4 regions of the Symbiopectobacterium purcellii genome follow, and region 3 is predicted to be linked to each of the others. Evidence: predicted binding sites of a transcription regulator. Region 3 holds the regulator's gene; each other region holds the start of a gene.

What was found. Region 3 encodes Fur, which represses iron uptake genes when iron is present. Its sites were predicted from a motif close to ATAATAATGAGAACNACTATCAA; they were not measured.
Region 1: exbB (tol-pal system-associated acyl-CoA thioesterase) is a predicted target of Fur. The motif match lies at 1,946-1,968, and genes of this name have one in related genera.
Region 2: K6K13_RS13545 (TonB-dependent receptor domain-containing protein) is a predicted target of Fur. The motif match lies at 1,078-1,100, and genes of this name have one in related genera.
Region 4: sufA (Fe-S cluster assembly scaffold SufA) is a predicted target of Fur. The motif match lies at 1,825-1,847, and genes of this name have one in related genera.

What each region holds. Positions count from the first base shown of each region.
Region 1 covers NZ_CP081864.1:353,868-357,070, reverse strand. The annotation lists gene exbD (TonB system transport protein ExbD) at 394-816, opposite strand; gene exbB (tol-pal system-associated acyl-CoA thioesterase) at 820-1,857, opposite strand; partial or broken gene K6K13_RS01615 (TRAP transporter substrate-binding protein) at 2,430-3,203, shown strand, end outside.
Region 2 covers NZ_CP081864.1:2,864,576-2,867,778, forward strand. The annotation lists gene fadK (medium-chain fatty-acid--CoA ligase) at 1-1,010, shown strand, start outside; gene K6K13_RS13545 (TonB-dependent receptor domain-containing protein) at 1,358-3,203, shown strand, end outside.
Region 3 covers NZ_CP081864.1:1,344,013-1,347,215, forward strand. The annotation lists gene glnS (glutamine--tRNA ligase) at 1-1,087, shown strand, start outside; gene fur (ferric iron uptake transcriptional regulator) at 1,163-1,609, opposite strand; gene fldA (flavodoxin FldA) at 1,944-2,471, opposite strand; gene K6K13_RS06315 (methyl-accepting chemotaxis protein) at 2,925-3,203, shown strand, end outside.
Region 4 covers NZ_CP081864.1:2,673,151-2,676,353, reverse strand. The annotation lists gene ydiJ (D-2-hydroxyglutarate dehydrogenase YdiJ) at 1-556, shown strand, start outside; gene K6K13_RS12550 (hotdog fold thioesterase) at 569-985, shown strand; gene K6K13_RS12545 (hypothetical protein) at 1,043-1,444, opposite strand; gene sufA (Fe-S cluster assembly scaffold SufA) at 1,887-2,261, shown strand; gene sufB (Fe-S cluster assembly protein SufB) at 2,270-3,203, shown strand, end outside.

The sequences.
Region 1 (3,203 bases), 990 kb from region 3:
GCATTACCGATTCCACCGCTATATTCCCTGTGCTATGCGTGATTGCACGGTAAAACCTTATCGTAGTTCGATAAGTTACTCGTAACCTCTCATAATGCGTCATGGCGATGAAAAATCAACCTGTTGTAATCATTACACCGTGCTGTAGTGCAAACAAGCAGCGTCACCGCTGCCGAAAGCGCAAGCCATGTCTTCAGGATAAAAAACCGGTGTGGAATCGTGAATGACGTAGGCACGTTGCTGACGGCACACTTTACACGATGTGTTGGGGAGAGAGTTTGACGTTGATGGGGTTATACGGGGACGCTGTAGGCAAAGGGGCAATATACGCGTTTTACCTGAGCACACAGAATGACAAGCCGTCCCGCAAGAAGCGCGGGACGGTACAGGCAATTATTTACCCGCTGACTCCATACCCACCAATCCGACTTTCAGATAGCCCGCTTTGCGCAAGGTATCCATAACACGCATCATGGTTTCGTAATCGACGGTTTTATCGGCCTGAAAGAAAATGGTGGTCTCTTTGTTGGCACCCGTTTGCTCATCCAGCAGAGTCGTGAGCCCTGTCTCGCTCACGGCAATATCCCCCACATACAGCTGCTTGTCCGCCTTCACCGTCAAATATACCGGCTTTTCCGGACGAGGTTGCGGCACTGCCGTGGACGCTGGCAAGTCGACACGAATATCGACGGTCGCCAGCGGCGCTGCCACCATGAAGATGATCAGCAGCACCAGCATCACGTCAATGAACGGCGTGACGTTGATGTCATGCATCTCGCTGTCACCGCTCGTATCATCGTGCAAATGCATCGCCATAACTTAACCCACCCGCAGTTTTTGATTAGCGGCGGTCAAACGGTTACCGTTACTCGCAGCCACGTCTAAATCGCGGCTCACCAGCAAAAGCACCTGTGCCGCCACATCACCCATCAGCGCTTTATAGCTGCCGATACCGCGAGCAAACACGTTGTAAATCACTACTGCCGGGATGGCGGCAACCAGACCAATCGCGGTGGCCAACAGCGCCTCAGCGATCCCCGGTGCGACGACGGCCAGATTGGTGGTTTGCGTTTGCGCAATACCGATAAAGCTGTTCATGATGCCCCAGACCGTACCGAACAGCCCAACAAAGGGGGCTACCGCGCCGACCGTTGCCAGATAGCCGTTACCGCGCCCCATATGGCGACCGGCCGCCGCTACGCGACGCTCCAGACGGAAGGCGGTACGCTCTTTGATGCCATTATTGTCATCAGAACGGGCAGAAAGGGTTAACTCATTTTGCGCATCGGCCAGCAATATCGCCGCTGTGCTGTCGGCTTTGAAGGCCTCAACGATATCTGCCGCATCATCTAAGGTGCGCGCCTGCTCCAACGCCGTGTATTCACGACGCAGGCGACGTTTGGCACCCACCAACTCGACGCTTTTACCAAAAAAGATTGCCCAGGTGATCACGGAAGCCAGCAGCAAACCGATCATGACGGTTTTCACTACCATATCCGCGTGCTGATACATGCCCCAGACGGAAAGATCGGTTTTCATGATGTTGCCCGCACTGCCCTGCGGCAGAGCCAACGGCGATACAGGCGCCGCCGCAGCGTCTGCGACGACGGGTTCAGCCGACAAAGGCGTCGATGCTGCAGCGGGGCTGGCGGTAGCCGTGTTCGCTGCGGGCGTATTGGTAACGGGCGTAGAGGCAGGTGCCGCGAACGCATTTCCACTTAGTCCTGCTGACGTGACCAGCCCCGCCGTTAAAACCACAGCCGTCAACATGCTACGGGAAAATGCGCTGAACGCGCCGCGATGTGTAAGCCAGGCTGGCAATGCCTGGAAAGTAATATGACCGACAGCCGTTTTCACGCTGTGCCTCCACCTATACCAATGAATAGTACAACACCAATGAGCAGTGCAACGAATCGACGGGAAATGATAGCAAACTGAGCACGAATTGATAGTAGTTCTCATTACTATTTATGCGTTTTGAGCACAAAAAACCATAATATCGATAAGGGAAAACGCTGATTTGGTATGACGTCTTCGACGGGTCTGCCAATTTGCCAGTGCTGAAACAACAAAAGTCGCATTCTGTGATCGACTTTGAGTTATTACACCATTGTTGCGTAGAGAACGATAAGTTGTCTTACAGGAAAAACCTTATCAGCAATAATTAATAGCACTAAAAACAATGCTATAGACATTAAAATGACACCTTAGAAATCAATTACAACCAATTGTTTCATTCAGTTACCTACATTGCGCTTTTGTGATACGAGTCATTCCGTAAAGTGGTATAATAGGTTAGTTTACCCCTGAATATAAGGGGAAATTATTTTGACTTAATTTTTTAATTCCCTTCATTACGCACCGGGTTTTATTTATAGAACAATAATAGTCGCACCACGAATATATCCTCGAGACTTCTGGAGACCCGAATGAAGCTATCCAAAACACTGATAGGCATCTGCCTAAGCTCCGCCACGCTGTTTATGAGTTATTCAGCCAGTGCATTGCAAATCAAAGCATCCGATGTTCACCCCGAAGGCTATCCCAATGTGGTAGCCGTACAAAAAATGGGAGAGAAATTAAAAGCCGCCACGGATGGAAAACTGGAAATAAAAACCTTTCCAGGCGGGGTATTAGGTGATGAGAAGCAAATGATTGAGCAGGCGCAATTAGGTGCCATCGATATTATTCGTGTATCCATGACCCCCGTTGCCGCCATTTTGCCAGAAATCGAAGTGTTTACCCTGCCCTATATTTTCCGTGATGAAGATCATATGCACAAAGTGCTGGACGGAAAAATTGGTCAGGAAATTGGTGACAAGATTACCAATAACAGTAAATCCAAGCTGGTGTTCCTTGGCTGGATGGATGCCGGTACACGTAACCTGATCACCAAAGCCCCGGTTGCCAAACCAGAAGACCTCAAAGGCATGAAGATTCGTGTCCAGAGCAGCCCGGTAGCACTGGCTACGCTGAAAGCCATGGGTGCCAACTCTATCGCTATGGGAACCAGTGAAGTGTTCAGCGGCATGCAAACCGGCGTTATCGATGGCACGGAAAACAATCCGCCCACATTCGTCGCGCACAACTACATGCCGGTCGCTAAAAACTTTACCTGGAGCCGTCATTTTATTATTCCGGAACTGTTCCTCTATTCAAAAACCAAATGGGATAAACTCACCAAAGATCAACAGGAATTGATT
Region 2 (3,203 bases), 1.5 Mb from region 3:
CTTACTGTGCGCGCTTGAACCTGACCTGGCTGGATACTATCTTGATGCCTGCGCCGTTGGGCCATGCCACCGGCTTTTTACACGGGGTTACTGCCCCCTTTATCATTGGTGCACGTAGCGTACTGCTGGATATTTTCAATCCGGTAGACTGCCTTGAACTGCTACAGCAGGAGCGCTGTACCTGCGTGCTGGGCGCGACACCGTTTGTCTACGACCTCCTGTGCTGTGTACAGCAAAAACCTTACGATTTATCCTCGCTGCGCTTTTTCCTGTGCGGCGGCACCACGATCCCCAAAAAGATCACCCGTGATTGTATGCAGATGGGTATCAAACTGCTCAGCGTGTACGGTTCAACGGAAAGCTCACCACACGCCGTAGTGAAGCTGGACGATCCCACATCCCGAATCGTGAACACTGACGGGCAGGCAGCGCCGGGCGTTGAAATCAAAGTGGTCGACAAAGCGCGCAATACCGTTGAGTGTGGTGAAGAAGGCGAAGAAGCGTCGCGCGGCCCGAATGTGTTTATGGGCTATCTGGACGAACCGGAATTGACAGCGCGCGCACTGGATGAAAATGGCTGGTATTACAGCGGTGACCTATGCCGCATCGATGCCGACGGCTACATCAAAATCACCGGGCGCAAGAAAGATATCATCGTGCGCGGCGGCGAAAATATCAGCAGCCGTGAGGTAGAGGATATTCTGATGCAACACCCGCGCATCCGCGATGCGGGGGTGGTCGCCATGCCCGATGAACGTTTGGGTGAACGCTCATGCGCCTACGTGGTGCTTAACGTCCCTTACCACACGCTGACGCTTGAAGACATTATTGCCTTTTTCAGCCGTAAACGTGTGGCAAAGTACAAGTATCCCGAGCATCTGGTGATCGTCGAGAGTTTACCGCGCACCGCATCAGGGAAGATCAAGAAATACCTGCTGCGACAAGATATTCTGCAACGCCTCGGACTGGATGAGCACCAGCAAATCCACCCTTCCCTGTTCTCCGCCTGATCCCACCAACAAAGGCTCTCGATAAGAGAGCCTCACGCTGAGCATCTCCCTGTGATCGCTCACTCACTTGATAATAAAAATGGTTATCATTTACTTTCAAAAAAAGTAAGTGCCCGTTAAGATACGTCATGTTATTTCAAATAATTACAAAAGATGCATTTAATATGGATGTTATTTTCAACCGAAATGCACGTGCTTTGATGCTGCCAGCATCAGGCATGGATGCATTGCTGCTTAATGCATATCACTCGCAAACCGGCCATTAATACCACTATCCTAATGATTTAAAACGATAAAAAAATCAAAACATTTTTTCTTTGAGCGCGTTAACCACGGAGTTTTTTAACATGCAGCAATATGCACCACGCCGCTTGGTTTTTAATACCTTGTATCGCACCCTTTTCGCCACCGGATTGACCGCCCTCTCCACTGGAGCAATCGCGGAAAATGTAACAAATGAAACGTTTGTTGTTACCGCCACCCAGACAAAGCACACCACGCTCAGCGCACCGGCCAGCGTTTCAGTCGTCACCCGTGCCGAACTGGAAAAAATGTCGGTTAACGACGTTTCCGATGCTGTCAGAAAACTGCCCGGTATCAGCATTAATCCTTCAACTACCTACGGCCGCAAAGAGATCAAAATCCGTGGCATGAAATCCGACTATACGCTGTTGCTGCTCAATGGCCGACGCATCAACTCGCGTGAAGCGCTCGCCAGCAACATGGGTAACGATTTCGATCTCTCCACGATCCCCGTCTCCGCGATCGATCGCATTGAAGTCATTCGCGGCCCGATGTCATCCCTGTATGGCGCCGATGCGCTGGGCGGCGTCGTCAACGTGATCTTGCGTCAGCCGGGTGAAACGGCAGCGGGTGAGATAGGTTACGGTTTTGAAGCCCCCACGGAAGGCGATGGCGGCGGACATAATCGCCTGAGCGGCTATCTCAGCGGCCCGCTGTTGGACAATAAACTGCTCGGCAGCGTGATCGTTGACGGGGGAAAACGTGATGCCTGGCGCACCCATCAATCCGTCAACCCCAACTCGGATGCGCTGGAAGCCCGCGATACATTCAATGCTCTGACCAATCTGACCTGGCTTATCGATGACCGGCAAAATATTGAATTCGACACCACTTACGCAAAAGACGATCGTGATGTGCTGTGGAATAACTACGGCGCCTCGGCACACAATATTCAAAAAATGGAACGCATTGGCTTTGGCCTGACGCACAATGGCAATTGGGAGTACGTTGATACTCGCTTACGAGCCTATTTCGAAAGCGTCGATTTGATGGATAACTCGCAGCTTAACAACGGCAAAGCCTACATTACTCAGGATAATAAAACCCTGGATGGGCAAGTCTCCGACTACCTTGGCGATCATTTGATCACGGCTGGCGGTGAGTATCGGAACACCGAATTACAACACAGCCTGAACTTGCGAAATGGCAACGTGGCGGTAAGCCAGAAAGCGTTTTTCTTGCAGGATGAATTTAAACTCGGCGATCTGGCACTGACGTTTGGCGGTCGTGTCGACTCGCACGAAATTTACGGCACAGAATTTAGCCCACGCGCCTACGCCACCTACAGCCTCAGCGATAACTGGGTGGTCAAAGGGGGCGTAAACAAAGCATTCAAAGCACCGACCATCGCGCAATTTAACCCAGGCTATGCCGTTGCCGCCTGTCGAGGACAATGCCAAACGGTAGGGAACCCTGACCTGAAGGCAGAGACCGCTGTCAGCTATGAGTTGGGCACTGCCTATGAAGCTGAGCATTACGGTGCGGGCCTAACTCTGTTCAATAACGACATCAAGGATATGATTCAGGTGCAAACCTGGGACCGTGTCGCGACACAGCTCACCTATGAAAATGTGGATAAAGCACGCATCCGGGGCATTGAAACCTCCGTATGGGTCGATCTGACTGAAAACCTCAATTGGGCCACCAATTGGACCATCGTCGATGCGGAAGATCGCAGCACCAAAATGCGCCTGAAACAGACGCCTAAAAATACGGTCAATACTCAGTTAACGTGGCAAGTGCTGGACAACCTTGCTACGTCGCTCTCCTATCAATACACGGGCAATCAGTATCTGCTCGACAAGCAGTCGAAGAAAACCCGAGGGTTCAATACCGTCGATCTGGGCGCGACCTATACGCCAATTAAACACGTTGATCTGAAAGTGGGTG
Region 3 (3,203 bases):
GTACCGCATCAAATTTGCCGAGCACCACCAGACCGGGAAAAAATGGTGCATCTATCCCATGTACGATTTCACGCACTGCATTTCCGATGCGCTGGAAGGGATTACGCACTCACTGTGCACGCTGGAGTTTCAGGATAACCGCCGCCTGTACGATTGGGTGTTGGACAACATCACCATTCCTTGCCATCCGCGCCAGTATGAATTCTCGCGCTTAAACCTGGAATATGCAGTAACGTCCAAACGTAAATTGAATCAGTTGGTGACGGAAAACGTGGTTGAAGGGTGGGACGATCCCCGTATGCCTACCATCTCCGGCCTGCGTCGCCGTGGTTACACGGCTGCTTCCGTGCGCGAATTTTGTCGTCGTATCGGCGTGACCAAGCAAGACAATAATGTCGAAATGGCGGCGCTGGAATCCTGCATTCGTGACGATTTGAATGAGCATGCACCGCGCGCCATGGCGGTGTTGGATCCGGTAAAAGTGATCATCGAGAACCTGCCAGAAGGCCACGAAGAGTGGGTTTCCATGCCGAATCATCCTAATCAGCCGGAAATGGGCACCCGTCAGGTTCCGTTCAGCCGTGAGATTTATATCGATCGTGCCGACTTCCGTGAAGAAGCGAACAAACAGTACAAGCGTCTGGTGCTGGGTAAAGAAGTACGCTTGCGCAATGCGTATGTCATCAAGGCGGAACGCGTTGAGAAAGATGAACAGGGTGTTATCACCGCGCTGTATTGCACCTATGATGCTGAAACGTTGAGTAAAGATCCGGCTGACGGGCGTAAGGTAAAGGGCGTTATCCATTGGGTCTCTGCCGCTCACGCGTTGCCGGCTGAGTTCCGCCTTTACGATCGCCTGTTCAACGTGCCAAACCCCGGTGCTGCGGATGATTTCCTCGCAACGATTAACCCGGATTCGCTAAAAGTGGCTCAGGGCTTTGTTGAACCGAGTTTGGCAAAGGCCGAAGTGGAAAAAGCCTATCAGTTTGAACGTGAAGGGTATTTCTGTGCCGATCGCCGTTATTCTAGCGAAACACATTTGGTGTTTAACCGTACAGTCGGTTTGCGTGATACCTGGGTTGGCTGAGGCCAGCGCTGGACTAAAATGAAAAAACCGCCTGTGTGGCGGTTTTTTTTGGCATCAATCAGAAAAGGGCCTGGCTTATTTCGGGTCGTGGAGCGTTTCTTCTTCACGGCAGTCGCCCGTACTGCAATGACCATAAAGGTACAAACTGTGGTTAGTCAGTTTGATGCCGTGTTTGTCTGCGATTTCGCGCTGACGCGCTTCGATAGATTCATCACGGAATTCAATAACGCGTCCGCAATCCAGGCAAATAAGATGGTCATGGTGGTGTTGCTGTGTCAGCTCGAACACTGACTTACCACCTTCAAAATTATGACGGGTGACAATACCGGCATCGTCAAACTGGTTAAGCACGCGATAAACGGTCGCCAGACCGATCTCTTCGCCCATATCTATCAGTTTTTTATATAAATCTTCCGCGCTGACGTGATGACACTCCGGATCCTGCAACACTTCCAGAATCTTCAGTCTTGGCAGAGTGACTTTCAAGCCGGCCTTCTTTAATGCGGTGTTATTGTCAGTCATGCGGGTTTAGTCCTGTTACTTTCTCGTCGATGGGGGCAATTAAGCCTATGACATCGGTCGGCTCAAAAATTGTAATGGCGTCCCAATTATAGAACCGCGCATTAAAAATGAAAACCATGGGATGTTAACAATACCGTCTCCATAAAGAAAGTGTGCATTCGCGCGCAATCTCTTGTTGTAAAATGGAGAAAATTGATAAACGTACAAAACCGATGGGTACTATTGTACAGGCTTAGACCGGGAAGTTAAAAAAATGTTTCTATTAATTTAATCGGTTTTATCTATTAATAAAGCCCTGACATTGCTATCAGGGCTTTATGTTAAACCGGGGAGATCAACCCACCAGCGTTTTCAGGTTGAGTTCTTCGCTGATTTGTTTGACCCAGGCACTGACGCGTTCACTGGTCAGCTCAGGTTGACGATCTTCATCAATGGCCAGACCGATGAAATGGTTATCGTCTGCCAGTCCTTTAGACGCTTCGAAATAGTAACCTTCGGTTGACCAATTGCCGACGATGGTTGCCCCGCGCGGTTCAATAATGTCGCGCAGCGTTCCCATCGCGTCACAAAAATATTCTGCGTAATCTTCTTGGTCGCCACAGCCAAACAAGGCAACGATTTTTCCATTGAAATCAATTTCTTCCAGTGTCGGAAAGAAATCGTCCCAATCACACTGGGCCTCACCATAGTACCAGGTCGGAATGCCAAGCAGCAGGATATCAAACGCTTCGATATCTTCTTTGCTGCTCTTGGCGATGTCATGAACCTCTGCAACATCACTGCCCAGTTGCTGTTGGATTGTCTTGGCAATGTTTTCGGTATTGCCGGTGTCACTGCCAAAGAAAATGCCTATGAGTGCCATGGATAAAATAACCTCTTTATTCTTAATGGTATGGTGCGGTTTATCACCTACATATCAAGTAATAATATCAGACGCTGGGGGTGGGAGAAACTTGTATCTTTCCCCAGGCCCAAAGCGGAAATAACCGCTATTAAACAAGGGTATTTATCCGGTAGCTCGTTTTCGCTATTTCGCCAGTTTTTTTAATTACTTTAGCAGCGGCATTGTTAATGCGAGTTTCCCTATATTATTGAAAAATATAAATAATCACTAGTTTTTAGTGACGGCGTGCGGTAGATCACGGAGGGAAACTACTAAATATTCTTTTAATATTGACGATGAAACTAGAAGGTTCGCCGTGTGCTTGCAGACGTAAAGCATCGCGCGTTTTCCCCGTTGGGGATTGTTTTAAACCTTATGATTTTTTAAAAAATAATAACCCTACCGCACGTTATTTATATCTGGAGCATGCTTATGCAATTTTTGAGAAACATCGCCATCAGAACGGCAATGTTATGGGTTTTAGGGGGCTTCTGTGTGCTTTGGGGCGGTGTTTCCGTCTACACCATTTTCTCCTTCAAAGAGATGACCACGACGTCACAGACCAGTACCTTACTGGTTCATAACATGAATTTAGTCAATCAGGGCAACGATCAATATTTTCGCATGGTAACCCGTTTGGCACGGGTAGTGGATTGGCGCCGCAGTGGTGAAAATTCGCTGGCAGATAAAGAACAGGCGTCAGCATTGACG
Region 4 (3,203 bases), 1.3 Mb from region 3:
AGGCTTCTTAACGCGTTTTGCTAAAACCGCGGCCAAAACCTCGGATTTCCTGAATCGGGTTGCCAAGTTGGGGATGCCGATGATTGGCGTCGATCCGGCACTGGTGCTCTGTTATCGCGATGAATACCGTGAAATTTTGGGTGATAAACGCGGCGATTTTCAGGTGCAGCTGGTGCATGAATGGCTGCTGCCGCTGCTGTCGACGAGAACGCCGACGGCCGCGCCGCGCGATGATGCCTGGTATCTGTTTGGTCACTGTACCGAATCGACCTCGTTGCCAACCAGCAGCAAACAGTGGGCCGATATCTTTGCCCGTTTCGGTGCCCGACTGGAAAACGTCAACGTCGGTTGCTGTGGTATGGCCGGCACCTATGGCCATGAAAGCAAGAACCTGGCTGATTCCAAGGGTATCTATGCCTTGTCCTGGCAGCAGGCGTTGCAAAAATTACCCTCCACGCGCTGTCTCACGACGGGTTACTCATGCCGCAGCCAGGTGAAGCGTATGGAAGGTCAGGGGCTGCGTCATCCGTTGCAGGCGCTACTAGACCTCGTCTGACAGGAGAGCGTTATGTTGTGGAGAAGAACGGTTACGTTGGCGCAACTGAACCAACAAAGTCAGGGCTGCATGGTGGAGCATGTCGGCATTCGCTATACCGCGATTAACGACGATTCGCTGGAAGGCACCCTACCGGTAGATGGCCGAACGCGTCAGCCATTCGGTCTGTTACACGGCGGTGCATCGGTGGCGCTGGCGGAGTCGCTGGGCTCGGTGGCGGGCTACCTGTGTACCGAAGGGGAACAGAGCGTGGTGGGGATGGAGATTAACGCCAACCATTTGCGCGCAGTGACGTCGGGTGAGGTGCGTGGCGTCTGCCGCGCATTGCACGTGGGACGCCGTAATCAGGTGTGGCAAATCGACATTTACGACGAAAACAACCGGCTGTGTTGCACTTCTCGGCTCACCACCGCAGTGGTGACACCGTAATCTCGCCGCCACTGTAAAATGCGCGCCAACCGGCGCGCATGTTCATTCTCGCGCGCCTCAAGGCAAAAAGGGGACGCGCCGTACAAAATCGGTCTGAAAAGCGGTGGCCTTGTCCCAACTGCCTTCAAGGCTGAGCTGATGGCAGATCAGCTTTAGCGTGTTGCGCGCGAAATAGTAGCTCTGCACGCGGAAAAGATGGCAACGCCTTTCATTATTAATCTCTTTTATCAATCGATTATGCAACTTGACCAGCGCATGCAGATAGCTCTCATCATCGCCGTTCTTACGGCACAGATCGATCATCTCCATGCAGGCATTATGGTAGCGGCGCAGGTGATCGATATGGCTTTCCTGCCGATTCAATCGCGCTTCGGCCATGTAGAAATCTACGGTGACATCCCGGATCAAGAATTTGTACTCATCAATCTGATGCTGTAGCCAGGCATTCACGGATTGCATAGGGATCACTATGGATATTAATGATAATCATTATCATATTTCTAATGTTCATTGGGATCAACCTATCGCTCCGCGCCAGTGAAAAAAAAGTATACGGCCTGATAGGACTTTTTTTGGTCAATAATTGCGCAATCAAACCATAAAATCGGTCACGATTTTTCCTGTTTTAAAAATAGGTATCGTCTATGAATGTTATAATTATGATAACAATATGTTTATACTAATTCACCCAGCTGTCACGTGATGGTAAATAAGTTATTTTATATCAACAGGTTATTTTTTTATTACTACGCTATGTGCGTGCAAGCAGGCAAAAAAAATCGGATTTTTTAAGGTTTCAGTGAAATGTTACAAATACCCCTGCGAAACAAGAGGTTGAAGCAATAATCATTATCACTAACATTAGGCTCAGACAGAGCTTTTCTGAAACGAGGTACGGCGGATGCAAACGGGAAACGTAGAAACATTTTCACTGGATGAAAACATCTGGAAAGGGCTGACGTTGACGGCCAGTGCCGCTCAACAAATCCTGAACCTTGTCCAGTCCGATGACACGGTGAAAGGGTTACGTTTGAGCGTCAAGCAATCAGGATGTGCGGGATTTGGTTATGTACTGGATCTGGTCAAAGCACCGGATGCGGGTGACCTGGTGTTCGAGCGCGAAGGCGCACACCTGTACGTCCCCCTAAAGGCGATGCCTTTTATCGATGGCACCGAGCTGGATTATGTGCGTGAAGGCTTGAACCAGATTTTCAAATTTAATAATCCCAAAGCGCAGCACGCCTGCGGGTGTGGCGAAAGCTTTGGCATTGAGTGATGACTGATATGGCGCGTAGCAATGTAGATGTACCTGATGATGTACAAATCTGGATGGGGGATGGCCGCTACAAAGAGGGCTTCTTCACCGAACTGCCTACTGATCAACTGGGCCGTGGCGTCAATGAAGAGGTGGTGCGAGCGATCTCCGCCAAACGCAACGAGCCCGAGTGGATGCTGGAGTTCCGTCTCAACGCCTACCGCGCCTGGCTGGAGATGGAGGAGCCGCACTGGCTAAAAGCGCACTACGACAAGCTGGACTATCAGGAATACAGCTATTACTCGGCGCCGTCTTGCGGTCACTGTGATGACACCTGCGGCTCTGAACCTGGCGCCAAGCAGCAGTCCAGCATTGCCGAGGTGAACAGCTACCTGACCGCTGAAGTCGAAAATGCCTTCAATCAGCTCGGCGTGCCGGTGCGCGAAGGGCAAGCCGTGGCGGTAGATGCGATTTTTGACTCGGTATCGGTGGCGACTACCTACCGTGAAGAGCTGGCGCAGCAGGGGATTATTTTCTGCTCATTCAGCGAGGCGATTCAGGAACACCCCGATCTGGTGCGCCAATACCTTGGCACGGTGGTGCCTGCCAACGATAACTTTTTTGCCGCGCTCAATGCCGCGGTGGCCTCTGACGGCACCTTTGTCTACATACCGAAAGGTGTGCGCTGCCCGATGGAGCTCTCCACCTATTTCCGTATCAATGCGGCCAAGACCGGACAGTTCGAGCGCACCATCCTGATCGCCGATGATGACAGCTATGTCAGCTATATCGAAGGGTGCTCAGCCCCCGTGCGCGACAGCTACCAGCTGCACGCCGCCGTGGTGGAAGTGATCGTCAACAAGAACGCCGAAGTCAAATACTCTACGGTTCAGAACTGGTTCTCCGGCCAGGATGCCAAAGGCGGTATCCTTAACTTTGTTACCAAGCGCGCACTCTGTGCCG